DNA from 3 places in the Sphingomonas sp. Leaf28 genome. Region 1 is predicted to be linked to each of the others. Evidence: predicted binding sites of a transcription regulator. Region 1 holds the regulator's gene; each other region holds the start of a gene.
The links. Region 1 encodes LexA, which represses DNA repair genes until DNA is damaged. Its sites were predicted from a motif close to GTTCCNCNCTTGTTCT; they were not measured.

Region 1 (9,878 bases):
GCGACGGGGGCGATGTGCGTGATGCTCGTGCTGCCCGAGTCCGCGGCCGGGCCGAGCTTCCAGCTCTCGTTTGCTGCGATCACGGCGATCATGGCGTTTCACGAACATCCGGCGATCCGGACCTTTTTCGGGGCGCATGACGAGGGGCGCGTTCGAAAGCTGGGACGCGGCGTGGCCTCGTTGCTGCTGACCGGGCTGTTGGTGGAAGTCGCGCTGATGCCGATCGCGGTGTTTCATTTCCATAAATCGGGTTTGTACGGTGCGTTCGCCAATATCATCGCGATCCCGTTGACGACGTTCGTCGTGATGCCGCTCGAGGCGCTGGCGCTGCTGCTCGATGTCGGGGGGATGGGCGCACCGGTCTGGTGGCTGGTGCAGACGTCGCTCGACGCGCTGTTGTGGCTTGCGCACCGCGTGGCCGATGCGCCGGGGTCGGTGCGGGCCTTGCCGGCGATGCCGAGTGCGGCGTTTGCGTTGATGGTCGTTGGCGGGATCTGGATTGCGTTGTGGCGGACGCGGTGGCGGCGGCTCGGCGCTCTGCCGTTGGCGGTGGGGGCGATCTGGGCGCTGACGACACCGCCGCCGGACATTCTGGTGACGGGAGACGGGCGGCATGTCGCGGTGCGGACGGCGGCGGGACTGGCGATGTTGCGGGACCGGGCGGGGGATTATACGCGCGCCACGCTCGCCGAAAATGGCGGGGTCGACGGCGAACCGTTGTTCCTGGCCGACCAGCCCGATGCGCGGTGCAGTCGGGATCTATGCGTGACCGATATCGCGGGGGGCGGGCGGACGTGGCGGGTTCTTGCGACGCGGAGCGCGTATATGGTGCCGATCGACCAGTTGCTCGCCGCGTGCCGGACCGCCGATATCGTCGTCAGCGAGCGGAGCTTGCCGAGTCGCTGTACGCCGCGATGGTTGCGGCTCGACCGAAATATGCTGCGGCGGACCGGCGGGGTGGCGGTGACGTTGGGGTCTGGTCGGGTCGAGACCATCCTGTCGCCGGGCGACCGTCATCCCTGGCGCGATCCGCCGAGGCTCGACGCCGGACCTGGGCAGGCCCGGCGTTTTAACCCGGCGGCGTACCGGTTTCAGTCGTAGCGGCGCAGGATGCCCGACAGCTTGCCCTGAACGCGGACTTGCGCCGGCGCATAGCGCTGAGGGTCGTAGGCGCGGTTGGCCGGATCGAGACGGACCATTGCGCCTTCGCGGCGGAAGAACTTGAGCGTGGCTTCGCTGTCCTCGATCAACGCGACGACGATCTCGCCATCGCGGGCGATATCGGTGCGGCGGATGAGCGCGTAGTCGCCGTCGAGGATGCCGGCTTCGACCATCGAATCACCCGACACCTCGAGCGCGTAATGTTCGCCGGTGCCCAGCAACGCGGCGGGGACGGCGAGCATCGTGCTACCTTCGAATGCCTCGATCGGAACGCCCGCGGCGATGCGACCGTGGAGCGGGATCTCGATGACGTCGTTGGCGGGCTGCGGCGTGGCGGCAGCGGGCGCCGCCTTCACGTTCGACGACTTAGCGGCGACCTTCTTTTCAGGCTTTTCCGGACGCTCCGGCATCCGCAGCACTTCGAGTGCGCGCGCGCGGTTCGGCAGGCGGCGGATGAAGTTGCGCTCCTCGAGCGCGCTGATCAGACGGTGGACGCCCGACTTGGATTTCAGGTCGAGCGCGTCCTTCATTTCCTCGAACGACGGCGACACACCGGTATCGTTGAGGCGATCATTGATGAAGCAGACGAGTTCGTGCTGCTTGCGCGTGAGCATGGCGGTTCTCCGTCCGGAACAGACGAGGAACTTCTATGGAACATAGTTGACCCCGTCAAGCGCCCGCATCACGCAATGACGAGGATTTCCGCCGATTCGCCCGCTTTTGCCACCGGTGCGCTGCCGGGGCGCACGATCAGGCAGGTCGAGCGGGCGAGCGTCAGCAGCATCGAGCTGTCCTGGATCGTCGACGCATAGGCCTTGCCGTCGCGCAGTTCGGCACGGAGATAATCGGTCCGCGCGTTGTTGGCCGGCAGGTCTTCGCCGAGCAGCGCATGCGTCGCTTGCGGTAGCGGATCGCTTGCGCCGGCCATGTGCGCGACGACGGGTTTCACGAACAGGATTGCGGTGACGAACGCGGAGACCGGATTGCCGGGAAGCCCGAGGACCATCATGTCGCCGATCCTGCCGGCCATCATCGGCTTGCCGGGGCGCAGCGCGATCCGCCAGAAATCGATCGTTCCGCCCGCTGCCTCGATCGCCGGGCGGACGAGGTCGTGATCGCCGACCGACGCGCCGCCGGTGGTGACGAGGAGGTCGGCCTGAACGCTCGCGAAGGCGTCGCGCAGGACGTCGAGATTGTCGGGCAGGATGCCGAGATCGATGACGTCGACGGGCATGTCGGCGAGCATCGCGGCGAGCATGATGCCGTTCGATTCGGGGAGCGCGACGCCATCGGTGGTCGAGCCCGGCGGGACGAGTTCGTCACCGGTGGCGGCGACCGCGACGCGGACTCGGCGGTTGACCGTGACGCTGCCATGGCCGCCGGTCGCGGCGACGGCGATGCGCGCGGGGCTGAGGCGCTGGCCTGCCGCGATCAGACGCGTGCCGGTCGAGAAGTCTAGGCCCTTGCGGCGGGTGTTGCGCCCCAGCATCGGCGGGCCTTCGCCGGCGAGGATCAGCGTGGCGCCGTCGCGCTCGGCCTCTTCCTGGACCATGACGGTGTCAGCGCCCTCGGGCATCGCGGCGCCGGTGAAGATGCGGGTGGCTTGGCCTGTGGCGACGGCGCCGGTGAAGGGGCGGCCGGCGGCGCTCTCGCCGATGACGGTCCAGGGGCCGGGGAGGTCGGCGAAACGGATCGCGTAGCCGTCCATCGCCGAGAGATCGGCGGCGGGTTGGGTCCGGCGGGCGAGGATATCCTCGGCGGCCCAGCGGCCGGCGGCGTCGCGCAGGGGAACGGTCTCATGGCCGACGCGGGGGGCCATGGCGAAGAGGCGGGTCTGGGCTTCGGCGACGGGGATTAGGGTCATGCGTAAGTCTCTGTTTTCGGGCGGTTCGGAAAAGTGAAGTATAGGAAGTAGAGACGCTGGGAGGTGTTTGGCGGGTCGTCGTTTGGCGGGGTGTCGTAAGGGGAAGCGCGGGGGTGGGTCGGTATGTTCCGTGCTGTGCCATTCGATCGTTGTGTAGGACAGGTGTTGTTGGGGTGGAGCGGCGGTCGCGCGTTTCGGCTGCATCGGTCGATACCGAACTTCAGCGACTGCTTCCTTGTTCTCCCGCGAAGGCGGGAGCCCAGGCTGGGTCCCCGCCTTCGCGGGGAAACAGGGTGGGGCGGGTGGCGCTGGTTATCACTTGGGCTTTCCCAACTGGGCCCCGGCCTTCGCCGGGGTGGAGGTAGTGGGGGCGCTGGCCAGCGTGCGTTCATGCGGTGAGGGGCTTTTCTGGCGCGCAATGACGCACCAGATCAATAGGATGACCGCGACGCAGCCACGGACGAGAGACAGGATCGGCGCGGCGATCGGGGCGGTCGTGTTGCCGGGGATGCTTGGCTATGCGCTTCTCAACGGGCTGGTCGTGCCGATGCCGGCGGCGGTCGGGGAGGCGTTGAAGGTGTTCGGGGTGGCGCCGCCGCCGCCGCCGCCGCCGGTCGAAAAGGTCAAGCCGCGGCCGTCGCTCAGCCGGAAGCCCGAGGGGGCTGCATCGCCGCCCAATCTCAAGTCGAAGGCGACCGAGCTCGTGGCGCCGCCGCCGGTGGTGCCGATCGTGGTGCCGCCGCCGCTGGTGGTGGCGGAAAAGGCCGGGCTGGGCGCGCAGGCGACGGCGGGCGCCTCGGACGTGCGCGGGCCGGGGACCGGGAGCGGCGGGATCGGCAATGGCACCGGGAGCGGTGGGTCTGGCGATGGCGACGGTGGGGGTGGCGAGGAGACGCCGCCGCGGTGGCGCAAGGGGCGGCTGAAGGACTCCGACTATCCGCGCGAGGCGGCGGAGACGGGGATCCGTGGCCGGGTGTCGGTGCGGTATGTGGTCGGGACGGATGGACGGGTTACGCGGTGTCGAGTGACTGGATCCAGCGGGAGCCGGGAACTGGATGCGCTGACGTGTCGGTTGATCGAGCAGCGGTTTCGGTATGACCCTTCGCTCGATGCGGCGGGGCGGCCGGTGGAGTCGACGATCGTCGAGGATCACGAATGGGCTATGGATGACTGATCGGGCTTGAGGGGCGGCCGTCTTGCTTGGCTTGCCCTCACCCTCGACGCCTTTGGCGTCTTTCCCTCTCCCCGTTGGGGAGAGGGTTTCAGGCGGTCCAGTTGCCGGATTTCCCGCCTGATTTGGCGCGGACGCGGATGTCGGAGAGGACCATCGTCTTGTCGATCGCTTTGGCCATGTCGTAGATCGTCAGCAGCGTGACCGTCGCGGCGGTGAGCGCTTCCATCTCGACGCCGGTCTTGCCTTCGGTCGAGGCGGTTGCGGTCGCGGTGACGCCGGTCGCGTCGACGACGAGGTCGATCTCGACCTTGGTCAGCGGGAGCGGGTGGCAGAGTGGGATGAGGTCGCTGGTGCGCTTGGCCGCCATGATCCCGGCGACGCGCGCGACCGCGAGGACGTCGCCCTTCTTGGCCGTGCCCGCGCCGATCGCGGCGGCGGCTTCGGCGGACATGGTGATCCGACCCGAGGCGACGGCCTCGCGCGCGGTGACCGCCTTGCCGCCGACATCGACCATCCGTGCCGCGCCCGCTTCGTCGATGTGCGTGAGACCGGTCACCCTACAAGCGCTCGCGTCGCGGCCTCGACATCGTCCTGGCGCATCAGCGCTTCGCCGATCAGGAAGCAGCGTATGTCGTGCTCGGCCATCGCGTCGAGCTCGGCGCGCGTGGTGAGGCCGCTTTCGGCGACGAAGGTGCAGTCCTTCGGGGCACGGCTCACCAGCTCGTAGGTGCGGTTGAAGTCGACGGTGAAGTCGCGCAGGTCGCGGTTGTTGACGCCGATCAGCCGCGACTTGAGTTTGAGCGCGCGCTCCATTTCGTGCGCGTCGTGGACTTCGACCAGCACGTCCATGCCGCATTCGAGCGCGGACGCCTCGATCTCCGCCATCTGCACGTCGTCGAGCGCGGCGACGATGATGAGGATGCAGTCGGCGCCGATCGCGCGCGCCTCGGTCGACTGCCAGGGGTCGACCATGAAGTCCTTGCGCAGGACGGGGATCGAGACCGCGTCGCGCGCGGCGGTCAGGTAGGCGTCGGCGCCCTGGAACCATTTTTCGTCGGTCAGGACGGACAGGCACGCGGCACCGCCGGCTTCATAGGCGCGGGCGTGCGCGACGGGATCGAAGTCGGCGCGGATCAGGCCCTTCGAGGGGCTGGCCTTCTTGACCTCGGCGACCAGCGCGTAGCCGGGCTTGGCGTCAAGAGCCGCGCGGAAGCCGCGTGGTTTGGACATGCGGGCGATCCCGGCGTCGATATCGGCGAGCGAGGTGGTGGCCTTGCGTGCGGCGACTTCGGCGCGCTTGGTCTCGAGGATACGGTCGAGCATGGTCATGTCAGTAGGCGATCCAGCGGGCGAGCAGCGCGTCGGCGCTGCCGGTGTCGAGGGCGGTGGCGGCTTTCGCGACGCCATCGACAAGGGTGGGGACGGTGCCGGCGACCATCAAGGCGGCGGCGGCGTTGAGCAGGACGGCGTCGCGGTATGCGCCCGTCTCGCCCTTGAGCAGGCGGCGGAGCGCGTCGGCGTTGTGGTGCGCGTCGCCGCCACGGATGTCGGTGATCGCGTGGGCGGTAAGGCCGGCATCTTCGGGGGCGATGCGCGCGGGGAGCGAGACGCTGCCGACCGAAGCGACGATGCTGGGGCCCGCGCCGGAGAGTTCGTCGAGGCCTTCTTCGCCCGAGACGACGAGCGCGGCCTGCGTGCCGAGCTGTTCGAGCGCGTCGGCGTAGAGCGTCACGTAGTCGGGGCGCGCGATGCCGATCAGCTGGCGGGTGGTGCCGGCCGGGTTGGCGAGCGGGCCCATCAGGTTGAAGATGGTGCGCTTGCCGATGCGCTGCCGGATCGGGGTGATGCGCTTCATCGCCGGGTGGTGGTTCGCGGCGAACAGGAAGGCGATGCCGATGTCGTTGAGGCTCGCCTCGGCGGTGGCGCCGGCGCGGTCCATGTCGAGGCCGAGGACTTCGAGCGTGTCGGCGGCGCCGGCCTTGCTGGAGGCGGCGCGGTTGCCGTGCTTGGCGACGGGGACGCCGCACGCCGCGACGACGAGTGCGACTGCGGTCGAGACGTTGACCGTGTGGTGGCCATCGCCGCCGGTGCCGCAGACGTCGATCGCGCCTGCGGGGGCGTCGATCGGGATCATCCGGTTGCGCAGTGCGCGCGCGGCTTCGGCGATCTCGATGCTGGTTTCGCCGCGCGCCGACAGATCGATCAGGAAGGTCGCGATCGCGTCGTCGCCGGCGCGCGCGTCGAGGATGTCGGCGAACGCTTCGCGGGCGGATTCGCGCGAGAGGGGGGAGGACGGGTCGGGGAGGATCATAGTCCCCTCCCGCCTGCGGGAGGGGTTAGGGGAGGGGCTTCGCTCTTCGTGGGCGCGGCGGTTGCGGCGCTGCCCTCCCCCGACCCCTCCCGCAGGCGGGAGGGGAGTTGATGGGGAATGTCGGCCATCTTGAGGAAATTGGCGAGCATCGCGTGGCCGTGTTCGGTGGCGATGCTCTCGGGGTGGAACTGGACGCCGTGGATCGGCAGCGTCTTGTGACGGAAGCCCATGACGGTGCCGTCCTGCGCGGTGGCGTTCACCACCAGCGTGTCGGGGACCGCGTTGACGATCAGCGAGTGGTAGCGCGTGGCGATGAACGGCGAGGGGAGTCCGGCGTAGAGCCCGGTATCGTCGTGGAGGACGGGCGAGGTCTTGCCGTGCATCAGCCCGCCGCGCTCGACCTTGCCGCCGAAATGCTGGCCGATCGCCTGATGGCCCAGGCACACGCCGAGCAGCGGCTTGCCCGCGTCCGCGCAGGCGGCGACGAGGTCGAGGCTGACGCCTGCCTCGGTCGGCGTGCAGGGGCCGGGGGAGATGAGGAACGCGTCCGCGCCCGACGACAAGGCTTGCCCGGCGGAGATCGCGTCGTTGCGGACGACTTCCACTTCGACGCCCAGCTCCATCAGGTAATGGACGAGGTTCCAAGTGAAGCTGTCGTAATTGTCGACGACGAGGATCATCGCGCCGCCATAGCCGAAGCGCGGGGCCATGCAAGGCGCGCGGCGGCGGCGCGCCGCAAAGTGCCGCGGGGCGGTCGCGGATGGGGACGGACGTCCCTATATGAGGGGCGCGGGCGACCTTCATTCAGTGCGGAGCAATGCTGTGTGACGGACGTTATCCCTTCAAAGGAGCCTTTCCCCATGTTTCGTACCGTCGTTCTCGCCGCACTGATCGCGCTTCCCGCCATGGCGTCCGCGCAGGATGCACAGGTCGCCTCGCCGCCGCAGCGGATCCGCAGCGTCACGCTGACCGGGGACCAGAAGTGCCCGCCGTCGACGAACGGCGAAGTCGTGGTGTGCTCGACGCTCGACCAGCCGTACCGGATTCCCAAGGCGCTCCGCGAGGACAAGCCGATCGCCGCGCAGAACCAGAGCTGGGTCAACCGCGCAGCGTCGATGGACCAGATCGGGCGAGTCGCGGGCGGGTTGCCGGATACGTGTTCGGCGGTCGGCACGGGTGGCCAGTCGGGCTGTTTCCTGGCGCGGAACAACGCCTATGCGGCGGAGCGTCGTGCGCCGAGCAGCGAGACCACCACGACGCCGTAATCCAACTTCTCGTGTCATCCTGACGAAAGTCAGGATCCAGCGCTACAGAGGATCGCGTCTTGTAACTCTGGATCCTGACTTTCGTCAGGATGACGGGGAGAGGAGCTACTGTCCGAAGCTTGGCGCTTTTGCTCGGCCGACCGCTTCGCGGGCCGCTGCCAGGATCGCGCCGGCCTTGGCTTCGCATTCGCGTTGTTCGTATTCGGGGATGCTGTCGGCGACGATGCCGGCGCCGGCCTGGACGTGGATCGTGCCGTCCTTGACCACCGCGGTGCGTAGCACGATGCACGAGTCCATCGAGCCGTCGGGCGAGAAGTAGCCAACGCCGCCTGCATAGGCGCCGCGGCGCTCTGGCTCGAGTTCGGCGATGACTTGGCACGCGCGGACCTTTGGTGCGCCGCTGACAGTGCCTGCGGGAAACCCAGCAAACAGCGCATCTAGCGCGTCCTTGGCGGGCGACAGCGTGCCGACGACGTTCGACACGATATGCATCACGTGGCTGTAGAATTCGACGCCGTAGCTGGCCGTCACGCGCACCGACCCGGGCGACGCGGCGCGGCCGACATCGTTGCGGCCGAGATCGAGCAGCATGAGATGCTCCGCGCGTTCCTTCGGGTCCGCGAGCAGGCTGATGCGGTTCGCCTCGTCTTCGGCGGCGGACTTGCCGCGCGGGCGGGTGCCTGCGATCGGGCGGATAGTGATCTCATCGTCGCGGACGCGGACGAGGATCTCGGGGCTCGAGCCGATCAGTGCGAAGCCGGGGAGATCGAGATGATAGAGGAACGGCGACGGGTTGATGCGGCGTAGCGAGCGGTAGAGCTCGAACGGCGGGAGCGCGAACGGCGTGCTGAACCGCTGCGCGAGCACGACCTGAAAGATGTCGCCGGCGAGGATATAGTCCTTCGCGGTCGCCACCATCTCGCCGTAGCGGCCCTCGGGCAGCGCTGGCGTGTAGGTGGGCTCGGCGACGTCGGCGCGGACCGGGGCTGGTACGGGCGTGCTGGCGAGCTTGGCCGCGACCGCGTCGAGCCGGTCTTCGGCTTCGGTGACGATCGCGTCGGCATCGCGCGCGGGATCGGGCCAGGCGGGCGCGACCAGATAGAGCGCGTCGGTCAGGCGATCGAACACGAGCACGACGGTCGGTCGCACGAAGATCATGTCGGGCAGGCCGAGTGGATCGACCGGCGGCTGCGGCAGGGTCTCGACCAGGCCGATCGTCGCATAGCCGAAATAGCCGACGAGGCAGGCGAGCGCGCGGGGGAGTTCGGCGGGGACGTCCGCGCGACATTCGGCGACGAGCGCGCGCAACGCGTCGAGCGTCGGCACGCCGCACGGCTCGAACGTGTCGCGATCCGTCGCCCAGTGGCGGTTGATCTCGGCGCGCTGGCCGTGCGCGCGGAACAGCAGATCGGGCGCGAGGCCGATCAGGCTATGGCGGCCGCGCGTCTCGCCGCCCTCGACCGATTCGAGGAGGAAGTCGCCACGCCCCGGCTCGATGAGCTTGAGCGCGGCGGCGACCGGCGTCTCGGTGTCGGCGACCTGACGACGCCAGACGAGCGCGGGGCGCCCATCGGCCAAGGCTTCACGGGGCGTCATGCGAGGATCAGTTCGCCGTACCGGCCTGGCCGAGCAACTCGGCGCGGGTGCGCGCGAGCGCGGTCGCGTTGGTCTTCACGCCGACATCGACGCGGACCGCCTTGGCGAACTGCTCGACATATTCGCGACCGACCGACCGGCCGATATTGGCGCGCGCGGCCTTGATCGCGGCATCGTTGCCCGCCGCATTACCGCTGGCGATGCTGTCGAGCTTGATGATGAACCAGCCGCTGTCGTCGGGCGCGGCCAGCGTCTTGGCGGTGTTCGGCGCCATGCTGAACATCAGCGCGAGCGCGGGCGGCGCACCGCGCGGATCGGCGGCGATCTGCGCACGCGACGCGGTCAGCGGGCGAGCGGCGGGGATCGGCAGCTTGGTCTGCGCGAGCGACTGCTGGATCGTCATGCCCTTGTTGATGCGCGCCAGCACGTCGGCGGCGACCTTGCGCGCGGCCTGACGCGAGCGCTCGGCGGTCACGTCCTGCAGCACGGCGGCGCGAACCTGCGCCA
Region 2 (9,878 bases), on a different contig from region 1:
GAAACCCATGTCTACGCGGATATCTAAGCGGCTTCAGTGTCTTGGCGCGCTTCTCTCGCTCCCGCTCGCTGCGTGCGGGCGGGAGCAGCCGACCGACACCGCGGTCGCCGCGCAACGGCAAGCCACCCCCGCAGATGAAGCGCGCATCGCATGCGCGCGCGGCGATGCCGCACTCGCTGCGACCTGCACGATCGAGCAGGCGCAAGGCCGCGACGGCCTGATTCTCACGGTCCGCCATCCCGACGGCGGGTTCCGTCGGTTACTTGTCACGCAAGACGGTCGCGGTGTGATCGCCGCGGACGGGGCGGAGGTCGCCAAGGTAACGGTCCTGGGTGCGGACGGGATCGAAGTGGCGCTGGGCGGCGACCGCTACCGCCTGCCCGCCACGATCAAGGGCGCAGCCAAACCCTCATGACCCCAATCGAAGGCCAGCCCATCCTGACCGCCGCCGAGATGCGCGCCGCGGAAGACGCGGTGATCGCCACCGGCGTCCCGGTCGAAACGCTGATGGACCGCGCCGGCACCGCAATCGCCCACGCCGTCCGCCGCCTCGCCGGATCGAACCACGTCCTGATCCTGTGCGGCCCCGGCAACAACGGCGGCGATGGCTATGTCGCTGCGCGCGTGCTGGCGGACATGGGCGCGACGGTCCGCGTCGCGGCGCTGTCCGAGCCCAAGACCCATGCGGCAAAGTCGGCGCGGGCAGGGTGGTCGGGGCCGGTCGAGACGTTCTCGGAAGCCAAGCCAGCCCCGGTCCTGCTGGACGCGCTGTTCGGCACCGGCCTGACGCGTGCCCTCGGTGTAACCGAGACCCAAACCCAAAACTCCCCCCCGGCGGAGGCCGGGGCCCAGTTGGGCAACGCCATCGATAAATCGCCCGGTTCACCCAACTGGACCCCGGCCTCCGCCGGGGAGGGGACTATTGTTGGGTGCCTCCATCGCCTCGCCACCGCCGCGAGCCTCACTATCGCCATCGACCTCCCCAGCGGCCTCGCCACCGACTCCGGCCAAGCCCTCAGCACACCCCCCGTCTTCGACCTCACGCTAGCCCTCGGCGCGCTGAAGCCCGCGCACCTCCTCCAGCCCGCCGCGCGCTACTGCGGCCAGATCCGCCTGCTCGACATCGGCGTCCCCGCCACCAGCCAGGCCGAAGTCCTCGCAACCCCAATCCTCCCAACCCCCGGCCCCGACTCGCACAAATACACCCGAGGCATGGTCGCGATCGTCGCCGGCACCATGTCGGGCGCCGCCGACCTCGCAGCCCTCGCCGCGATGCGCGCCGGCGCGGGCTACGTCACGCTGCTCGGCGACAGCCACGGCCCACCCCACGCGCTCGTCCGCACGCCGTTCTCAACCCACGCGCTCGCCAACGACCGGATCGGCGCGCTCGTCATCGGCCCCGGCCTCGGCCGCGAAGACACCGCCAGGACCCGCCTCGACGCTGCACTAAGCGCGGGGCACCCGCTGATCATCGACGGCGATGCGCTCCGCCTGATCGACCCCGACCGGATCAAGGCGCTGCAAGTCCCCGTCATCCTCACCCCCCATGCAGGCGAGTTCGACGCGCTCTTCGGCAAGTCCGATGCCGACAAGATCACCCGCGCCCGCGACGCGGCTGCCCGCGCGCACGCGGTCGTCGTCTTCAAGGGCGCCGACACCGTCATAGCAGCCCCCGACGGTCGCGTCCGCATCGCGCAGGGCGCCAGCGACTGGCTCTCGACTGCAGGCACCGGCGACGTGCTCGCCGGGGCGATCGGCGCCATATTAGCGATGGGCCTCGACCCGCTCGACGCCGCCGGCGCCGGCGTGTGGCTCCACGGTGACGCCGCCCGCCGATTGGGCGCAGCATTTATCGCCGACGACTTGGCGGACGCGCTGCGGTGCGCCAGAGCGGCGCTATGACTTCTGAACAGACGATCGACACCATCATCCGCGTCGCGGCGCGCGGCGACGGGATCACCGCCGACGGCCGCCACGCGCCGCTCTCGGCCCCCGGCGACACGCTCGCCGCGGACGGCACCGTCATCCCCGGGCCGCACCACCAGACGCCGCCTTGCGTCCACTTCCCGACCTGCGGCGGCTGCCAGCTCCAGCATCTCGACGATGAGAGCTATGCCGCGTTCGTCACCGACCGCATCGCCTCCGCGCTCGACGGGCAGGACCTGTCCGCCCCGATCCGCACCCCGCACATCTCGCCGGAAAGAAGCCGCCGCCGCGCGACGCTCCATGCCGAGGGCAAGGGCGGCAAGATCACGCTCGGCTTCACCGCCGAGAAGGCGCACACGATCGTCGACATCAAGGAATGCTGGATCCTCGATCCACGTCTGTTTGCCCTCGTCCAACCCTTGCGCCAGCTGCTCCGGCGCCTGAACTTCCGCCGCCGCGCCGACATCCACCTGACGCTCGCGGACCAGGGCGCGGACATCCTGATCACCGGGTTCGCCCCCGAAGGCCTCCCCGCGGCCGAGGCCCTCACCAAATTCTGTGAAGACCACAAGATCGCGCGCGTCGCGTTCGACGACGGTCTCGGCCCCGAGACTCGCTGGGAGCCCGACGCGGTCACGATCACGCTCGGTGGCGTCCCCGTGCCGCTGCCCCCCGCCTCGTTCCTGCAGGCGACCCCCGACGGAGAGGCCGCGCTGACCGCCGCGGTGCTCGAAGCGATCGGCAAGGCCAACACCGTGGCCGACCTGTTCGCCGGGCTCGGCACCTTCACGATGGCGATCCCCGCCAAGGTCTACGCCGCCGAAGGCGCACGCGACGCGCTCACCTCGCTGAAGGCCGCCGCGCACCGCACGCAACGCCCGGTCTACCCAGAGCACCGCGACCTCTACCGCCGCCCGCTGACGGCGGCCGAACTCGACCGCTTCGACGCGGTGGTGATCGATCCCCCGCGCTCGGGCGCGCGCGAGCAGGCGACCGCGCTGGCGGAGTGCAAGACCCCGGTGATCGCCTATGTCTCGTGCAATCCGGCCACCTTCGCCCGCGATGCGAAGGAGCTGTGCGACGCGGGCTGGCGGATCGACTGGGTCCAGCCGGTCGGCCAGTTCCGCTGGTCGACGCATGTCGAGCTGGCCGCGAAGTTCACGCGACCCGTACCCCCATCGTCATCCTGACGAAAGTCAGGACCCAGAGCCTCGAACGCTGCGCCGCGTAACCCTGGGTCCCGGATCAAGTCCGGGATGACGGGGGCGGGTAAACGGCACTCACGAAGAACAACCCATCGGGCGGTGCATTCAGCCCCAGCATCGCCCGATCCTTCGCCGCCAGCGCGTCCGCCACATCGCAGACCGCCCAGCGGCCCATCCCGACCAGCGCGAGGCAGCCGACCATCGACCGTACCTGATGATGCAGGAACGACCGCGCCGCCGCGTAGATGAACAGACGCTCCCCCTCGCGCACGACATCGAGCCGGTCGAGCGTCCGCACCGGACTGTCCGCCTGGCAATGCGCTGACCGAAACGTCGTGAAATCATGCCGCCCGAGGAGCGCCTGCGCCGCCTCTGCCATCGCCTCCGCATCCAAAGACTGCGGCACCTGCCACGCCAGCCCCGCCTCGAAACTCAGCGGCGCCCGCCGGTTGACGATCCGGTATTCGTACGACCGCCCGACGCACGAAAACCGCGCATGCCAATCGTCATCGACGACCTCACACGCCAGCACCGAAACCGGCGCCGGCTTCACCAGGGCATTCAGCCCCTCCATCAACCGAAACGCCGCGACCGGCTTCTCGATATCGACATGCGCGCGCATCGCCATCCCGTGCACGCCCGCATCGGTCCGTCCCGCCGCCTGCACCGACGCCGTCTCGCCGGTCATCTTGAGCACCGCCGCCTCAAGCGCAGCCTGCACGCTGGGGCCGTGCTTCTGCCGCTGCCAGCCCATGAACGGCCGCCCGTCGAATTCCACCGTCAACGCGAACCGCGTCAAAGCTGAGTCCCCGAGCGAATCGCAAACCCGCGTAGCAGCTCGTCCGCCGAGGTAACGCCGCGCCCGGCCCGCTGCACCAAGGTCGGCCGGATCGCGCCGTCGCCGCACCCGATCGTCAGCGCGTCGTTGACCGTCAGCCCCTCGCACCCCAGAAAACTGAACGGCAACACGTCCGCCGCGAGCACTTTCACCCGCTCGCCGGCGACCTCGAACCACGCGCCGGGCGCCGGGTTCATCGCGCGCACCAGCCGCTCGACCTCGACCGCCGACCGCTCGAAATCGATCCGCGCCTCCGCCTTGTCGATCTTGGCGGCATAGGTGACGCCCTCCTCGGGCTGCGGCCGGGCAGGGTAGGCGTCGAGATCGCCCAACACCTCGACCATCAACCGCGCCCCCATCGCCGACAGCTCGGCGGTAAGATCGCCCGCCGTCTTCCCCGCAACGTCGGTCCGCCCCTCGAGCCGCACCGCCCCGGTATCCAGCCCGGCCTCCATCTGCATGATCCCGACCCCTGTCTGCAGATCGCCCGCCAGGATCGCGCGCTGCACCGGCGCCGCCCCCCGCCACCGCGGCAACAGCGAGCCGTGCACGTTGAGGCACCCGAACCGCGGCGCGTCGAGCACCGCACGCGGCAGTATCAGGCCATACGCAGCGACGACCGCAACATCCGCCCCCAAGGCCGCAAACGCTTCCCGCGCGGCGAGACCCTCGGGCAACGACGCCTTGAACGACACCGGCGTCCGCACCTCGATCCCTAGCGCCTCCGCCCGAACCTGCACCGGCGAAGGCACCAGCTCGCGCCCGCGTCGCCCGCCCGGTCGCGCCGGCTGGCAATACGCCGCCACCACGTCATGCCCCGCCGCGACGAGGGCCTCCAGCACCGGCACGGCGAAGTCCGGCGTTCCCATGAAGATGATCCGCATGGCGCCTCTCGAACACGCTGGCGGGGAGCGACGCAACCCCCTATCTGTTCCCGATGGCATCCCCCGAGATCGAGGCGCTGACGCAGGCGCTGGCCCGGCTCCCCGGCCTAGGCCCCCGGTCCGCACGTCGCGCCGTGCTGCATCTGCTCAAGAAGCGCGACGCCGCGCTGGGCCCCTTGCGCGAGGCGCTGACCGCGGTCGACGAGCGGCTGGAGAACTGCACCACCTGCGGCAACGTCGATACCACCAACCCCTGCGCGATCTGCGCCGACCCCCGCCGCGACCAGCGGTCTTTGTGCGTGGTCGAAGAGGTGGCCGACCTCTGGGCGCTCGATCGCTCGCGGTTGTTCCCCGGCCGCTTCCACGTGCTGGGCGGCCGGCTGTCCGCGCTTGAAGGCATCCGCCCCGAGGATCTCAGCATCGACAGCCTGGTCCGCCGGATCGAGGCGGGCGGCATCGACGAGGTCGTGCTCGCGATGAACGCCACGCTCGAGGGCCAGACCACCGCGCATTACATCGCCGAGCGGATCGAACGCTTCCCGGTCCGCGTCACCCAACTCGCGCACGGGCTGCCGGTCGGCGGCGAACTCGACTATCTCGACGAGGGCACGCTGGCGCAGGCGTTGCGCGCGCGCCGCCCGATGGCCTGATCCCCGCGGCTTGCGCCAAGTGCTTGACGGCCCCCCGCGCTGTACTTAGCTGCGCGGTATGACCGTAATGACCGTTCTCGAAGTCCCCGATCCCCGCCTGCGCCTCGTCGCCGAGCCGGTGGACACGGTCGACGATTCCATCCGCACGCTCGTCGCCGACATGATCGAGACGATGTACGACTTCAACGGCATCGGCCTGGCCGCGACCCAGGTCGGCGTGCAGAAGCGCGTCCTCGTCATCGACCTTCAGGAAGAGAAGGACGAGGAGGACAAGCCGATCAAGGCACCCAAGGCCTATATCAACGCCGAGATCCTGTCGGTCAGCGACGAGATGTCGACGTACAACGAAGGCTGCCTCTCGATCCCCGAGCAATATGCCGAGGTCGCCCGCCCGTCGCGCTGCGTCGTCAAGTGGCTCGACGAGACCGGCGCTGCGTTCGAGGAAGAGCTCGACGGCCTGCTCTCGACCTGCATGCAGCACGAGATCGACCATCTCGATGGCGTGCTGTTCATCGACCAAATCAGCCGCCTCAAGCGCGACATGGTGCTGAAGAAGCTCGCGAAGGCCCGCAAGCTGGGGTGACGCGTGTGGGTGCGCCCGGATGAGCACCTGAAAGGGCGCGCCCGTCCACCCAACACGCCACCACCCCGGCGAAGGCCGGGGCCCAAATGGGGGACGGTGCTGACAAAGCGCGGTCCTTCGTTACCACGACCTCTCCAATTGGGCCCCGGCCTCCGCCGGGGTGGTGCCCAGGTATTGGGGTAAGTACCGCCCCCCTCTAGTTCTCCCGCGAAGGCGGGAGCCCAGAACCACAAGCGCCACCGCGCGAAACCCAGACCTCCCGCCCCCGCGCGACAGCACGATATTCACACTGTCCTACCCCACGCGTTCGACGTATGTTCCACGCATGACGTCCCCATACCCCTCCCAAACCCGCCCGCCACCCCGCGCATCCTCGCCAGAAACGATGCTGCACGTGCGTCTATACTTCCTATACTTCACTCCGGTTTCGGCCACGCAAAATGGCTGAGTTCGCCATCATCGCCGTCCTCGCGCTCGCCGCGGGCGTCCTCCTGGGCTGGCTGCTGGCCTCCCGCCGCGCTACGACCCTCGCCAGCGATCTCGCCGTAGCCCGGACCAAGGCCGCCGACGCCGACCTCCTCCGCACCGCCCGCGACGCGGTCGAGCGAGAGCGCAACGAGGCGCAGCGCGACCTCGCCCGCCTCCAGGCGCAGAGCGAGGAACGCCAGGCCGCGCACCTCGTCACTTTGTGCCAGTTAAAGGACGCCAACGACGCGATGACTGCGCAGTTCGGTGCCGCCGCCGCCAAGGCGCTCGAGGCGGCGCAGGTGCAATTCCTCGACCGCGCCGACGCACGCTTCCGTCAGTCGGAGGAAACCGCCGGACAGAATCTCAAGTCGATGCTGCAACCCGTCAGCGATCGTCTGCAACGCTATGAAGAGGGCGTCGCCAAGGTCGAGGCCGAGCGCCGCGATGCGTTCGGCGACCTCAAGGGTCAGATCGAACAGATGCGGCTCGGCCAGGAGAAGGTGTCGACCGAGGCCGCCAAGCTGGTCAATTCCTTGCGCAACGCACCCAAGTCTCGCGGCCGCTGGGGCGAGCAGCAGCTCAAGAACGTCCTCGAAACCTGCGGCCTAAGCGAGCACACCGACTTCCAGACCGAAGTCAGCGTCGCGGTGGGCGATGACGGCGCTAGGTTGCGCCCGGATGCGATCATCCGCGTCCCCGGTGGCCGCGCGCTGGTCATCGATGCGAAGGTGTCGCTCAACGCCTATCAGGACGCATTTGGCGCGGTCGACGACGCCGAGCGGCTGATCGGTCTCGCGGCGCATGCGGCGTCGATGCGCGCGCACGTCAACGGCCTCGGCAACAAGGCCTATTGGAGCCAGTTCGCCGACACGCCCGACTATGTGATCATGTTCGTCCCCGGCGAGCATTTCCTCTCGGCGGCGCTAGAGCATGATCCGACGCTGTGGGATTTCGCCTTCGAGAAGCGCGTGCTGCTGGCGACGCCGACCAACCTGATCGCGATCGCGCGTACGGTGGCGGCGGTGTGGCGTCAGGAAAAGCTCGCCAACGAGGCGCGCAAGATCGGTGAACTCGGCAAGGAGATGCACGATCGCCTCGCCAAGGTCGCGGACGACCTGCGCAAGGTCGGCGTCGGTCTCAACAGCGCGGTGAAGAATTTCAACGGGTTCACCAACTCGTTCAACGGCCGCCTGATGGTCACCGGCCGCAAGTTCCGCGACCTCAACATCGAAACAGGCGCCCGCGATCTGGAAGACGTGTCCTCGGTCGACGCGCTGGCGCTAGGCGAGGGACCTGCGCTGATCGAGAAGCCCGAAGACGCACAAATCTGACACCAACACACCACCCCGGCGAAGGCCGGGGCCCAGTTGGGGACGGTGCCAACTGGGCGCAGGACGCCGTTACATCTGCCATTCCAATTGGGCCCCGGCCTCCGCCGGGGTGGACAAGCAATCCCGTTCCAGCCACAAAAACCGATCGGTACAAAATTCGTTCACCTGCGGGAAACCTTTCCCAAGGCCGCGCATTATCCCGGCAACACCTCTCAAAGAGTGACCCGGCCATGAAGCATCTCGTCCCCATCTTCTGCGCGCTCATCCCCTTCGCCGCCGTGATCGGCGCCTGCGTAACCTGCCCCTGATCCGCATCTAAAATGCGCAAAAAAAAGGCCCGCCCGGATCGCTCCGGGCGGGCCTTTTCGTAACAGCCGGATAAGGCGAGGGGATTAGCCCTGCGCCTCGTCCTCCTGGTCGCGCGGTGCTTCGGCGGTGGCGCCGGGCTCTGCGTTCGGATCGTAATCCTCGACGAAGCCAGCCTCGTCACGCTCGAACATCGACGACATCACGTCGACGCCCGAAGCCTGCATCTCGGCCTCTTCCGGCGAGCGGGCGACGTTGACCTTGACGGACACCGACACCTCGGGGTGGAGTGCAACCTTGACGGTGTACACGCCGATCGCCTTGATCGGCTTGTCGAGCACGATCGCCGACTTTGCGACCTTGTGACCATCGGCCACCAGCGCGTCGACCAGATCGCGAACCGCGACCGAACCGTAGAGCTGACCGGTGTTCGACGCCTGACGGATCAGGGTGATGGTCGTGTCGTTGAAGGTCTTCGCTTCGGTCTCGGCATCGCTGCGACGCGATGCGTTGTCCGACTCGATCCGCGCACGGTTCGATTCGAACACCTTGCGGTTGGCTTCGTTCGAACGAAGCGCCTTCTTGTTCGGGAGAAGGAAGTTACGGGCGTAGCCGTCCTTTACCTTCACCACGTCGCCGATGGCGCCGAGCTTTTCGACGCGCTCAAGCAGAATGACGTCCATGTGGGCGCTCCTTACTTAACGATGTAGGGCAGCAGGCCCAGATGACGCGCACGCTTGATGGCCTGGGCCAGTTCGCGCTGCTTCTTTGCGGCCACCGAAGTGATACGCGACGGGACGATCTTGCCACGCTCGGACACGAAGCCCTGCAGCAACCGGACGTCCTTATAGTCAATCCGGGGAGCGTCTTTGGCGGAGAACGGGCAGCTCTTGCGGCGGCGGAAGAATGGACGTGCCATGATTATTCAGCTCCCTCTTCGCGGTCACGACGGGGACCACGGTCCGGACGATCGCCGCGGTCAGGACGGCCTTCACGGCCACCTTCGCGGTCGCCACGACGCTCACGGTCGCGGTCCGACTTGCGCATCATCACGGTCGGGCCCTCTTCGAGGGTGTCGACCTTGACCGTCATGTAACGAATGATGTCTTCGTTGATCTGCGTCTGGCGCTCCAGCTCTGCGATCACGCTGCCCGGGGCATCGATCTCGAGCATCACATAGTGCGCCTTGCGGTTCTTGGCGATCTTGTACGCCAGCGAACGCAAGCCCCAGTTCTCGGTCTTTACGACCCGACCTTCGTTGTCGTTCACGATCTTGGTGGCGATTTCCGCCAGAGCGTCCACCTGCGCTTGTGCCAGATCCTGGCGCGCAAGGAACACGTGCTCGTAAAGAGCCATGTCTTGTCCTTCGTCTTGGCCGATCGCTGATACACGCCCCATGCGTGCACCCCTCCGGCTGTCGTCTAGAATGCAAACAGGGGCGAGAGACGCGAATCTCTCACCCCGGTTGCAATGGCCCTTACCCGATTATCGGGGAAAGGCAAGATTGGTTACGACCCTACCGGTTCGATTACCGGAATGCGCCGCCGCGAACCTGCACCACGTTGCCGCGGCCGTTGATCAGGATCGCATCATTGCCCGAGCGGACCCACTGGCTGCCACGCGGCGGGGCGGCGAGGCGATAGTTGCGATACGTCGTGATCACGCGATAGTTCTGCGCCTGGCGACG
Region 3 (9,878 bases), on a different contig from region 1:
ACTCAGCATCGTCATGAACGCCCAAGACACACGTCGCACTAGAGAAGAAAGTGGTCGCGGCCTTTCCGTTCGTGGTTGGGTCCAGGACGGCAGATTGGGATCGATCATGCAAAGGCCTCGTATCTCGACACCGTCTAGGCATGAGGCGCTGGACCGACCATACTCATCCGTCCTCTAATTCATTGCGATCGTCCAAACTCATGGACCCACTTTCTGATATTCTGACGTTGATGAAACCGACTGGTTATGGCTTTCGCGGATTGAACGCGGCGGGGGATTGGGCACTTGCCTTTGAGCCCGCGCAAGGGATCCGCTGTTTTGGTATCGAGACGGGGGCCTGCCAATTGCAGGTCGCGGGCACGTCCGCACCGATATCGCTAGTCGCCGGTGACGTCGCGCTGGTGACGGTAGGGGGAGCGGTGCTCCAATCCTCCGACGCGGCGATACCAGTTGATGCGTTTGCACTGATGACGAGTGTACGAGCTGGACATATCGTCGTCCTGAACGGAGGTGGCGAATGTCGCGGGCTAGGCGGCTTCTTTGGGCTTGGCGGGGTCCAAGCCAAAACGCTGGTCGACGCCATTCCGGCGATGATCCATGTCGGTCCTGGTGCAGGCCGAGAGGCATTGCTGACCGGGATGCGACGGCTGATGGTCGAATTGAGCGATCCTCAGCCAGGCGGCGCTCTTCTGGCGGGCCACCTTGCTCAAGCACTACTGGTCGAGGCTCTGCGTGAACATCTGAAAAGCGGTCAGTCTACCAGCGGCTGGTTAGCAGCGCTTGCTCATCCCAATCTACGGCATGCCATGGCCGCGGTGCATAACGACGTCGCACGTCATTGGTCTATTAGCGACATGGCCCGGGCGGCGGGAATGTCGCGATCAAGCTTCGCCTCGCACTTTGAGAGGGTCACCGGCGCAACGCCGATGGCCTATCTGACCCGCTGGCGCATGATGCTGGCGTCCGAGCTTCTAATTAGCACCGGCATGTCGCTGCCTGCCGTTGCGTCCTCGGTAGGTTATGAATCGGAGAGCGCATTCGGAGCTGCTTTCAAGCGTATCACCGGTCATTCGCCACGCAGGGCCGGGAAGCAACCTCGCAGCTTGCTCTCCGCGACTAGGCCTTAGAACCTGAAGTTCGAACACCAAGGAGTAGGGAGGCGAGCTGGAGAATGAAATCCGGTTGGAAACCATAGTATCGTTGTCTTTTCAGATCTTGAAACGACCCGCAGTCACGCCGAAGGCTGCGCATAGGAGCGTAGTTCATCGACGATCGAATGCCGCGACGGGCGCCAACCAAGCTCGCGCACGGCGCGTTGGCCGGAGACCACCTGATCGCATGCAATCGCATCCGCGAAGCCTCCTAGCACCTGCCGAGCTTCCTCCAGTGGCCATTCCGCCAACTGGCCCCCGGCACCTGCTCCCTCGCTGGCGGCCCGGGCAATTTCGATCAGCGGAATAGCAGCGCCATGAGCCCCGTTGTAGATCGATGCGGCAGGCGCCTTCTCGAGCGCGAGCAGATAAAGGTCCGCTAGATCGTCGGCATGGACGCACGTCCAACGATTCTGGCCGTTGCCGACGTAGCGCGCAGCCCCATGCTCCTGGGCTGAGCTGAACATCATCATCGTGGTCCAAGCATGATTGCCATACACCCAGGCAGGACGGAGAATGATGCCGTGAGCGCCACCTGCAGCAGCTTCGAGAATCTCAGCTTCAAGCCTCTGGCGGAAGCGCACCATATCGAGTGGATGCAATGGGCTCTCCTCGGTCGCGGCCGTATCGCCGGTGGCACCGTACAAGAAACAGCCACTCGTATACAAAAAGCGCTTGGTCGTGCCGCGCAACGCATCAAGGATCGCTCGAACTGCGACCTGGTCATAGGCCGCACTATTCTGGTCGTTCGGCGATGCGGCGTGAACGACGGCGTCGACGCCGTGGACCGCGTTGACGATGCTATCTGCATCCTCCAGATCACCATAGGCTGCCTGATAGGCCATGTCATTCAGCTTGGCCACGCTTGCCTCCGAACGCGCGAGCCCGACGACGTCGTGCCCCGCCGTGGCCAATCGACGTGCGACCGCGCCACCGATCAATCCCGTCGCACCTGTTACCAATACACGCATGTCAGCACCTCATCACCTCTGTGCCAAGGCGTAAAGCGGAACGGCGGGCCTGCGTGAAATCACTAGAGATGATACTGCATGATCGGTTTGGCCGATGACGTCAGGCCGACGCGGCGATCCCGGCAATACAGTCGCGCAGCCATACTGTGGCCGGGTGATCATCCACCCGACGATGCCACATCATCGCTAGCGAAAAGTCGGACACCGCGATCGGTGGCTCATGGACGACGATGCCCAAACTGACCGCAGCGAACCGCTTGGCGACCCGCGAAGCGAGCGTGGCGATGAGATCGGTCTCGGCGACGACGAACGGGGCAACCAGGAACTGCGGCAGGCTCAGCACGACGCGGCGCGTTAGGCCGAGCACGGCGAGCTTACGGTCCACCACCCCTGTGCGATCTCCCTCCGGCGATACCAAAAGATGGGGGGCCGCCGCGAACGTCTCGATGTCGGCACCTTTTGCAAAGGCTGGATGGCCGGGCCGCGCAATGCAGGCAAAGCCTTCCCGGAGGATCAGGCGTGTCATGATGCGTGCCGAAGTGTCGACGGGGACGCTGAGTGCAAGGCTTGCCTCGCCACTGTCGAGGAGGTCGACGACTTCATCCTTGCCGAAAATGCCGCGGACCCGCAGCTCAAGACGAGGTGCCTCAACCGCCAGCCGTGCCAATAGGGAAGGCAGTAGGACAAAGGCAGCGTAGTCGGTCATTGCGATCGTCACGATGTGATCGGCTAACGCAGGATCGAAGCCATCCTTTTGCAGGACCGATTGCATGAGCTGGAGCGAAGACGAGATCGAGCCTGCTATATCATCAGCCCGCGGTGTCGGCAGCATACCTGTCGGCGACCGTACGAACAATTCATCGTCGAACGCCTCGCGCAGTCTGGTGAGCGCACCGCTCATGGCAGACTGGCTCAGGCCGATGCGCTGGCCAGCACGTGTGACGTGGCGCTCTGCGTACAGGGCATCGAACGCCTTCAGCAGATTCAGGTCAAAGCCCGCTACATTCATTCGAGAGCCATAGGAGAATGAGGTCAGCCGGGAAAGCGATCGGAAATAAACTTGATCCCGCCCTTCTTAAAGAGAACGGCCTTCCGGGAGCGGGGGCCCGCCCCCGTTGCCGTGTTCGCTGTGATATGAAGGAACGACTGAAGTTGGCAGCCGCGAATAGCTTGCAAACGTCCACAAATGGGTCGTGGAGATCGAAAACCACCTTAGGCAGTTAGGCGTGTTTCTGGCGAACCCAACTATCGCGTTCAGCGAAGATCGCCTGCATCTCTGCCATGTTCTGGGTCCCCCAAACGCATAACGGCTCGAGTGCCTGGGCAAGGCTCTGACCAAGCTGCGTCAGCGTGTAGTCGACGCGTGGCGGTACCTCCTTATAGTCGTTCCTGCGCAATACGCCGTCCGCTTCGAGCTCCTTGAGATGCTGGATTAGAACCTTGTCGCTGACGTCGCGTACCGCGCGCTTGAGCTCGCCGTAGCGCGTCGGTCCACGCAACAGGAAATACAGAATGAGCGGCTTCCATTTGCCAGAAATGATCTTGAGCGTCGCGTCGAGGCCGCAGGTGAAGGCAGGTGCAACGGGAGCGGGCTCGGCAATGGCGGGGCTCAGATGATCAAACATAATTTACACTTACCAAAAGGTGCATACTTGCTCGTAGGTAGGTCCAGCGCCAGCTGCATGCAACCAAAACTGGAGGCATGTATGAATAGGCTAGAAAGCAAGACGGCGATCATCACCGGGGGCGGCACGGGCATCGGCCTGGCGTCGGCAAAGCGCTTCATCGAGGAGGGGGCGTTCGTCTACATCTTCGGCCGGAGACAGGACAAACTGGACGCGGCATTGGCTACCCTTGGTACGAATGCACGCGCGGTAGTGGGATCGGTCACCGATGCCGACGATCTCGACCGCCTGTTTGACACAGTGAAGCAGGAGCGCGGCACGCTCGATATCCTGTTTGCCAATGCTGGGACTGGTGCACTCGCGCCGCTCCCCGAGATCACGTCGGAGCATTACGACGAGACCTTCGCCATCAATGTGAAGGGCACGATCTTCACGGTGCAAAAGGGCTTGAAGCTGATGGGCCAAGGTGGGTCAATCATCCTTACCGGCTCAACGACCGGCGTGATGGGAACGCCCGCGTTCAGCATCTACAGCGCTTCAAAGGCTGCTGTTCGTAACCTCGCACGCAGTTGGGCGCAGGATTTGCGTGGTACGGGTATTCGCATCAATGTCCTGTCGCCAGGACCAACGCTCACCGAGTTGGCGGCCGAGGTTGTGGGTCGCGATGCCATGATCGAGATGGGGTCTACCACGCCGATTGGGCATGTCGGCGACCCTGCCGAAATCGCAGCAGCCGCGGCGTTCCTCGCATCGTCGGATAGCAGTTTCATGACGGGTAGCGAGCTGTTCACCGATGGAGGCTTGGCTCAAATCTGAGGTCCAAGGCCAGCGGGCGAAAAAGCCCGCTGGCCTTGGACATGGTACCGGTCAAATTCCCGTGGTCAGACCAAGGATGTACGTTCCTCCGCCAGGCCCTCCAGAACCCGAGTAGGCGATGTTCGCACCGGTACGGACTACCCGCTTTTCCGAAAGTCACGCCGGCTGTCCATTTCCGCCGGTCGAACCGAAAATCTGGCCTGTCGAATAGCTCAAGGACGGATCGGCCGCGGCAACGTAAAGCGCCGCAATTTCTGCTGGCTGACCTGCTCTTGCCATCGGCGAGTCTCCACCAAAGCTGCGCAACTTCTCGGGCGTCGCCCCGCCGCTGACCTGCAGTGGAGTCCAGAACGGACCGGGCGCAACTGCGTTGACGCGGATACCGCGGCTGGCAAGCTGCTTGGCCATGCTCTTGGTGAAGTTCAGCACCGCAGCACGCGTTAGCGCATAGTCGACGATGTCGGGGGAAGGATTGCCAGCCTGTTCGGAGGACGTGTTGACGATCACCGCGCCCGCACTCATCCGTTCGAGTGCCGCCTTCGTCAGCCAGAACGGTGCATAGACGTTGGTCTTCATCGTATCGTCGAAGTCCTGGCTCGAGATATCGGCGATGCCGGGACGCGTCTGCTGACGGGCCGCATTGTTGACCAGAATATCGAGCCCGCCAAGCTGTTCGCTGGCTTGCTGCACCAGCCGACGGCAAAAGCGTTCGTCGCGCAGATCCCCTGGAATTGCGACCGCCTTGCGACCCTCGGCCTGGGTCAAGGCAATGACCTCGCGAGCATCCGGTTCTTCGGCCGGCAAATAGTTGATAGCAACGTCCGCGCCCTCTCGCGCATACGCAATCGCCGCAGCGCGACCGATGCCGCTGTCTCCACCAGTTATCAGGGCCTTCTTACCCGCCAGCTTGCCTGAACCCTTGTAGCTTTTCTCGCCATGATCGGGACGCGGCGTCATCTTTGACGCAAGACCGGGCCAAGGCTGCCGTTGTACGGGGTAGGGGGGCTTGGGATACGCTGCGGCAGCCGGTGTCGTCGCGGCGTTACTGGCACCACTTTGTGTCGCGGCGTTTGCGACGGTCGCCGCCATGGCACCGGCGGTAATGGCTGCCCCCGTCACGAAAGTCCGTCGTGTGGTATCGGTCATCGTCATAGCTCCCGGAATGATCACAATTCCAAGCGCTAAACGATTGCTTCCGTTCCAAATTCGGCCGTTGACCGCGTCGTGTCCTCTGCACGCGACAGCATCTGCAAAATGGACCCTCTTCGAGACAGATGAGCATCAGCAAGCGGCATTTGACCTGCCTCTAGCCACGCTTGCGACGCCGAACGTGTCAAATGAACGAGCATCTAATGGGGATGCCAAGAACGTCGCGTGCGTGACCGAGACTGAGTCCTGCAGCCCGCTTCGTCAGGCCCTCATTACGGCGTAGCAGGCAATAGCAACCGTGTGCCTTCTCGGATCGTTACATGCGCTAAAGGAGAGTAGTCATGGCCGCCCCACAGGACGAAGAACCGGGTTTCGAAACCGACGTCAACGAACTGCCGGATAGTAATAACAGTCCGGAAGATAGCCTTGAGGATAAGCCGTCGCCCGATACAAAACAGCCAGACGATATCGAGGAGGCCCAGAAGGAAGGTGCCGAGGAGAGAGAAGAGGGCGGCCTGTATTGAATTGCGAAGGGGGCGTTTGAAGCGTTTTGATTAAAACGTACTCCGAATATCCCCCGTGTGTAAGCATATCCCGCAAGGCCGAGTGGTCTGCATCACCACTGCGCTCTAACAGAACCGGTATTGTCAACGCGGTTGGTGTATCGGCCGCTTTGACATCGGTCGATCGCTTAGAATTTGCCTGACAATCAGATCTCGGTTTATGATAACGGTCATGCGTCATTCGCGTAAAGTTTGTAGCGCGGATGAACGTTTTGGAGCACCAGATGCTTAATTGGCTACGGCCTCCTTCTTGAGCATCGCGTCCTTGAGCGTATTGCCTGCGATCCCCCCGGCAGCGACCGCAACAACAACATTGCCGACGAAAAACTCCACAATACCAACGACGCTGCCGAAGGCGATCAATGCGGACGTCGTTACCGGCAGCGCGGCCGTCGCCTTACCGATCGCGACCTTCGCCTCTTGGCGAACGATCCGAAGCCGTTCGAACACGGGCTCGAGCGGTCGACCTTGATCGACTGCCGCGATCAGATCGCCCAGCGCATGATGCAACGCCTTCAGCTGTTCCAGGGCTACCGCCCGATCAGCATCGACCGGGCCTCCATTGTCGCGGGCGAGCTCTTCATCATCGATCAACCGCTGCACAGCTTCCAAGGCAACCGGCGCTAATGCCTGAACGACAGCGGCATGCTCGCGCAGGGAAGGGCGCCCGGTCCACCTTGCCGAACTGACCGCATCCGGTCCGCGAACCTCGTCCCACAGCGCCTTGAACTGGTCACGGACCATCTCACGCCGCAGATTGCGATCCTTCGTTTCCCGAGCATGGCGTACAAACGCTTCAAGGCTGGGCTGTGCCGCGACAAAGGCCGGCGCCAACGGCCGCAGGTCGGTCCGGCCAAGCAGCGCCCGGCGGAGCGCCTTGTAGCGCGTGTCGTCCGCCAGATCCTGGATGCCGTCGCAAGCGCCAAGGCATAGAGTTTGCAGACGCTGCAGCGCCTCCTCGTCGTTCAGCCCTTCCGGCCAGTGTGTTCCTGAATAGCCCATCGCATTCGATCCATTTCGACTCAGCTGACGGTCGGATGCACGAATGTTTGCCTGTAGGACATAGCAAGAACATCAAAGGGCCAGAACGTCGCTAGACATACGCGTAGCGATGATGTTGGTGGACAGCACCGATGCCGATCCGCCCCGAACATGTCTTCCTGTACCCGATCGATTGGCCCCAGCTATCGCATCTGGTCCGCTTCGTGCGCGCAGGCGGACGCTGCGAACATTGCGGGCGCCCACACGGGCAACGGGTCTTCCACATGGGCGACGGACGCTGGTGGGACAAAGGCCGGTCGTATTGGCGTAATGGCGACGGCAGACGTGTTCGCCGACCGATCGAGAACATCCTCGACTTAGGCAAATGGACACCGGTGGTGCTGGCCTGTGCGCACCTCAATCATGACCCCAGTGACAGCGCGCTTAACCAGTTGGCGGCGCTCTGCCAGCGCTGCCACATGATTTACGATGGCCCTGAACATCGTCGTCGACGTTGGATGAACGCACATTACCGGCGTGCGCTCGGCGATCTGTTCTACGGCCCATATCCGATGCGGGGGGCGGACTGGATCACCCCGACACCCATCAGCATGCTCGATGACAGCCGATCGCTATACGCGAACGTCCGGTAGCTCGGAGCACCGGAAACGCTGTGCCGGCTGCGTCCGGGCAAAAAAAGGGGCCGCCAAAAGCGACCCGGGAAGTTTTTAGGAGAGGATGCCTGAAAGGCGTCACCTTGGTATCCGGCAGGCCGGGCAATGGCGAATGCAAAACTGGCTAATCCGGATTGCATTTCATGCACTTGGCGGGATGTCGGAGCCAAACTCATCCCTTGGCTAGCTCGGCGATAAGGCACGGCTGACGAAGGTTCGATAGCGCGGGAAACGGACTGGATCCGGCACGCCGATCCGCATGCCCAATGACAGTCGTTCGCATACGCGCATTCACGGTCGCCCGCCTCCGCGGCACATAGCCAAACGCGCTTCGCAACGTTCGCAGGCAGAACCTTATCCACATGAGTCTCAAGTCTGACGCTTGACCAAACGGTTCCGGTAACGGAACATAAAGTGAACAGGTAGAGTCTAGACATTATGATCACCGCCCTCGAGTCCCTGCCGACAACCATCGCCCACCTGCGGACAATCGCAACGCCGGTGGTGGATCACCGCATCATGCCGTTCGGTATCCCTGCGCTCGACGATCGCCTCGCAAGCAGGGGCCTTCGCACTGGAGCGCTGCACGAGGTCGCCGCACAAAGCTGTGCGATGGTCGACGATGCCGCAGCAACGCTGTTCCTCGCAGGCATCGCCGCGCGAGAAGCGGCGCATACAGGCGGCCCGGTGCTGTGGGTGAGCTGTCGCAACGATCTCTATGCGCCGGGCTTGGAGCAGGCGGGGCTATCATCTGCCGACTTGATTCACGCACAACCCCGTGACGATGCAGCCTTGCTGGCCGTCGTCGAAGACGCGGTGCGCGATGGAACGCCGTCAGCGGTGATCGCCGAGGTTAGCCGGATGTCGATGGTGGCGACCCGGCGCCTGCAACTGGTCGCGGCCGACGCCGACATTCCCGTTCTCATCCTGCGACGCAGACGTAATCGCGACCAGGATCCGCTCGCCGAGCCGTCCGCGGCCTGGACGCGCTGGCGGATCGCCAGTGCGTCGTCCGAGCGCCTGGGCGTCGCCGGCGTCGGCCGATCGCGGTGGCAGGTCGAGGTCGCACGGCAACGTGGCGGCGAAGCATTTTCGATGATTTTGGAGGGCTGCGATGAGACGGGTTGTCTCGCTGTTCCTGCCGCACTTGGCCATCGAGCGGCTGAGACGGCTGGACCGGCACGCTACGCGGCCGCCTGAGCGGCCAGCCCTTCAGCTTCCCGTCGACGACGATCCCGGTGCGTGTTCGGTGCCGCGGGGCGGCGGGTGGCGGCCGGGCGCGCGCTGGGCGCGTGCCGACATGCCGACCAGGCAGGATGTGGAAGGTGAGATCGCAGCGCTGCCTGCGCATGCGAAACCACCCATGCGTGAACTTGGCCGACGATCGGAGGCGGCGAACCATCCGTTCCACGGACCAGCGCAAGCAGACAGTCACGACAGGGTCGCGGCGACCGTTGCGGCGTTCCACAGGGCACCGCTCGCGCTGGTCGGTAAAGTTGGCCGGCGCGAAGAGGTGGTGGCCGCCTGCGATGGCGCAGCTGCGTTGGGGATCACGATCGGCATGGCCGCGACCCATGCGCGTGCGCTGGTGTCCGATCTCGACATCCGACCGTCCGAGACGGAGGCGGATGCCGCGATGCTGGATCAGCTTGCGCTACGCGCGGTGCGCCGCTGGTCACCGATCGCCGCAGCCACACCGCCCGACGGGCTGTGGCTCGACCTGACCGGCTGCGCGCATCTCCATGGCGGGGAAGAACGGTTCTGCCGGCGTCTGCGCGCGTTTTGCCAGCGTGCCGGGTTCACCGCCCGCGTGGCGGTTGCAGACACACCGGGCGCGGCACACGCCATTGCCCGGTTCGGGCCTGCCGACATCGCGATCGTGCCCACAGGGCGGACGGTCGACGCGCTCAGCGGCCTACCGGTCGCGGCCTTGCGCCTAGCAGGCACT

Region 2: rmuC (DNA recombination protein RmuC) is a predicted target of LexA. The motif match lies at 6,275-6,290, and genes of this name have one in related genera.
Region 3: ASE79_RS06785 (ImuA family protein) is a predicted target of LexA. The motif match lies at 8,335-8,350, and genes of this name have one in related genera.

What each region holds. Positions count from the first base shown of each region.
Region 1 is NZ_LMKX01000009.1:408,425-418,302, forward strand. It holds gene ASE79_RS15110 (ComEC/Rec2 family competence protein) at 1-1,101, shown strand, start outside; gene lexA (transcriptional repressor LexA) at 1,092-1,775, opposite strand; gene ASE79_RS15120 (molybdopterin molybdotransferase MoeA) at 1,844-3,025, opposite strand; gene ASE79_RS15125 (energy transducer TonB) at 3,465-4,199, shown strand; gene moaC (cyclic pyranopterin monophosphate synthase MoaC) at 4,288-4,755, opposite strand; gene trpC (indole-3-glycerol phosphate synthase TrpC) at 4,752-5,528, opposite strand; gene trpD (anthranilate phosphoribosyltransferase) at 5,530-6,510, opposite strand; gene ASE79_RS15145 (anthranilate synthase component II) at 6,507-7,190, opposite strand; gene ASE79_RS15150 (hypothetical protein) at 7,371-7,775, shown strand; gene ASE79_RS15155 (anthranilate synthase component I family protein) at 7,881-9,371, opposite strand; gene ASE79_RS15160 (peptidylprolyl isomerase) at 9,379-9,878, opposite strand, start outside.
Region 2 is NZ_LMKX01000011.1:173,923-183,800, reverse strand. It holds gene ilvD (dihydroxy-acid dehydratase) at 1-27, shown strand, start outside; gene ASE79_RS18490 (hypothetical protein) at 8-415, shown strand; gene ASE79_RS18485 (NAD(P)H-hydrate dehydratase) at 412-1,902, shown strand; gene ASE79_RS18480 (class I SAM-dependent RNA methyltransferase) at 1,899-3,116, shown strand; gene truA (tRNA pseudouridine(38-40) synthase TruA) at 3,172-3,930, opposite strand; gene fmt (methionyl-tRNA formyltransferase) at 3,927-4,853, opposite strand; gene recR (recombination mediator RecR) at 4,907-5,503, shown strand; gene def (peptide deformylase) at 5,562-6,086, shown strand; gene rmuC (DNA recombination protein RmuC) at 6,527-7,885, shown strand; gene rplI (50S ribosomal protein L9) at 8,278-8,874, opposite strand; gene rpsR (30S ribosomal protein S18) at 8,886-9,110, opposite strand; gene rpsF (30S ribosomal protein S6) at 9,113-9,547, opposite strand; gene ASE79_RS18435 (RcnB family protein) at 9,720-9,878, opposite strand, start outside.
Region 3 is NZ_LMKX01000007.1:43,610-53,487, forward strand. It holds gene ASE79_RS06740 (DUF2306 domain-containing protein) at 1-15, opposite strand, end outside; gene ASE79_RS06745 (AraC family transcriptional regulator) at 141-1,127, shown strand; gene ASE79_RS06750 (NAD-dependent epimerase/dehydratase family protein) at 1,232-2,122, opposite strand; gene ASE79_RS06755 (LysR family transcriptional regulator) at 2,223-3,131, opposite strand; gene ASE79_RS06760 (winged helix-turn-helix transcriptional regulator) at 3,343-3,747, opposite strand; gene ASE79_RS06765 (SDR family NAD(P)-dependent oxidoreductase) at 3,829-4,563, shown strand; gene ASE79_RS06770 (SDR family oxidoreductase) at 4,720-5,709, opposite strand; gene ASE79_RS06775 (hypothetical protein) at 6,054-6,236, shown strand; gene ASE79_RS20830 (hypothetical protein) at 6,504-7,277, opposite strand; gene ASE79_RS20255 (hypothetical protein) at 7,409-7,909, shown strand; gene ASE79_RS06785 (ImuA family protein) at 8,369-9,130, shown strand; gene ASE79_RS06790 (DNA polymerase Y family protein) at 9,045-9,878, shown strand, end outside.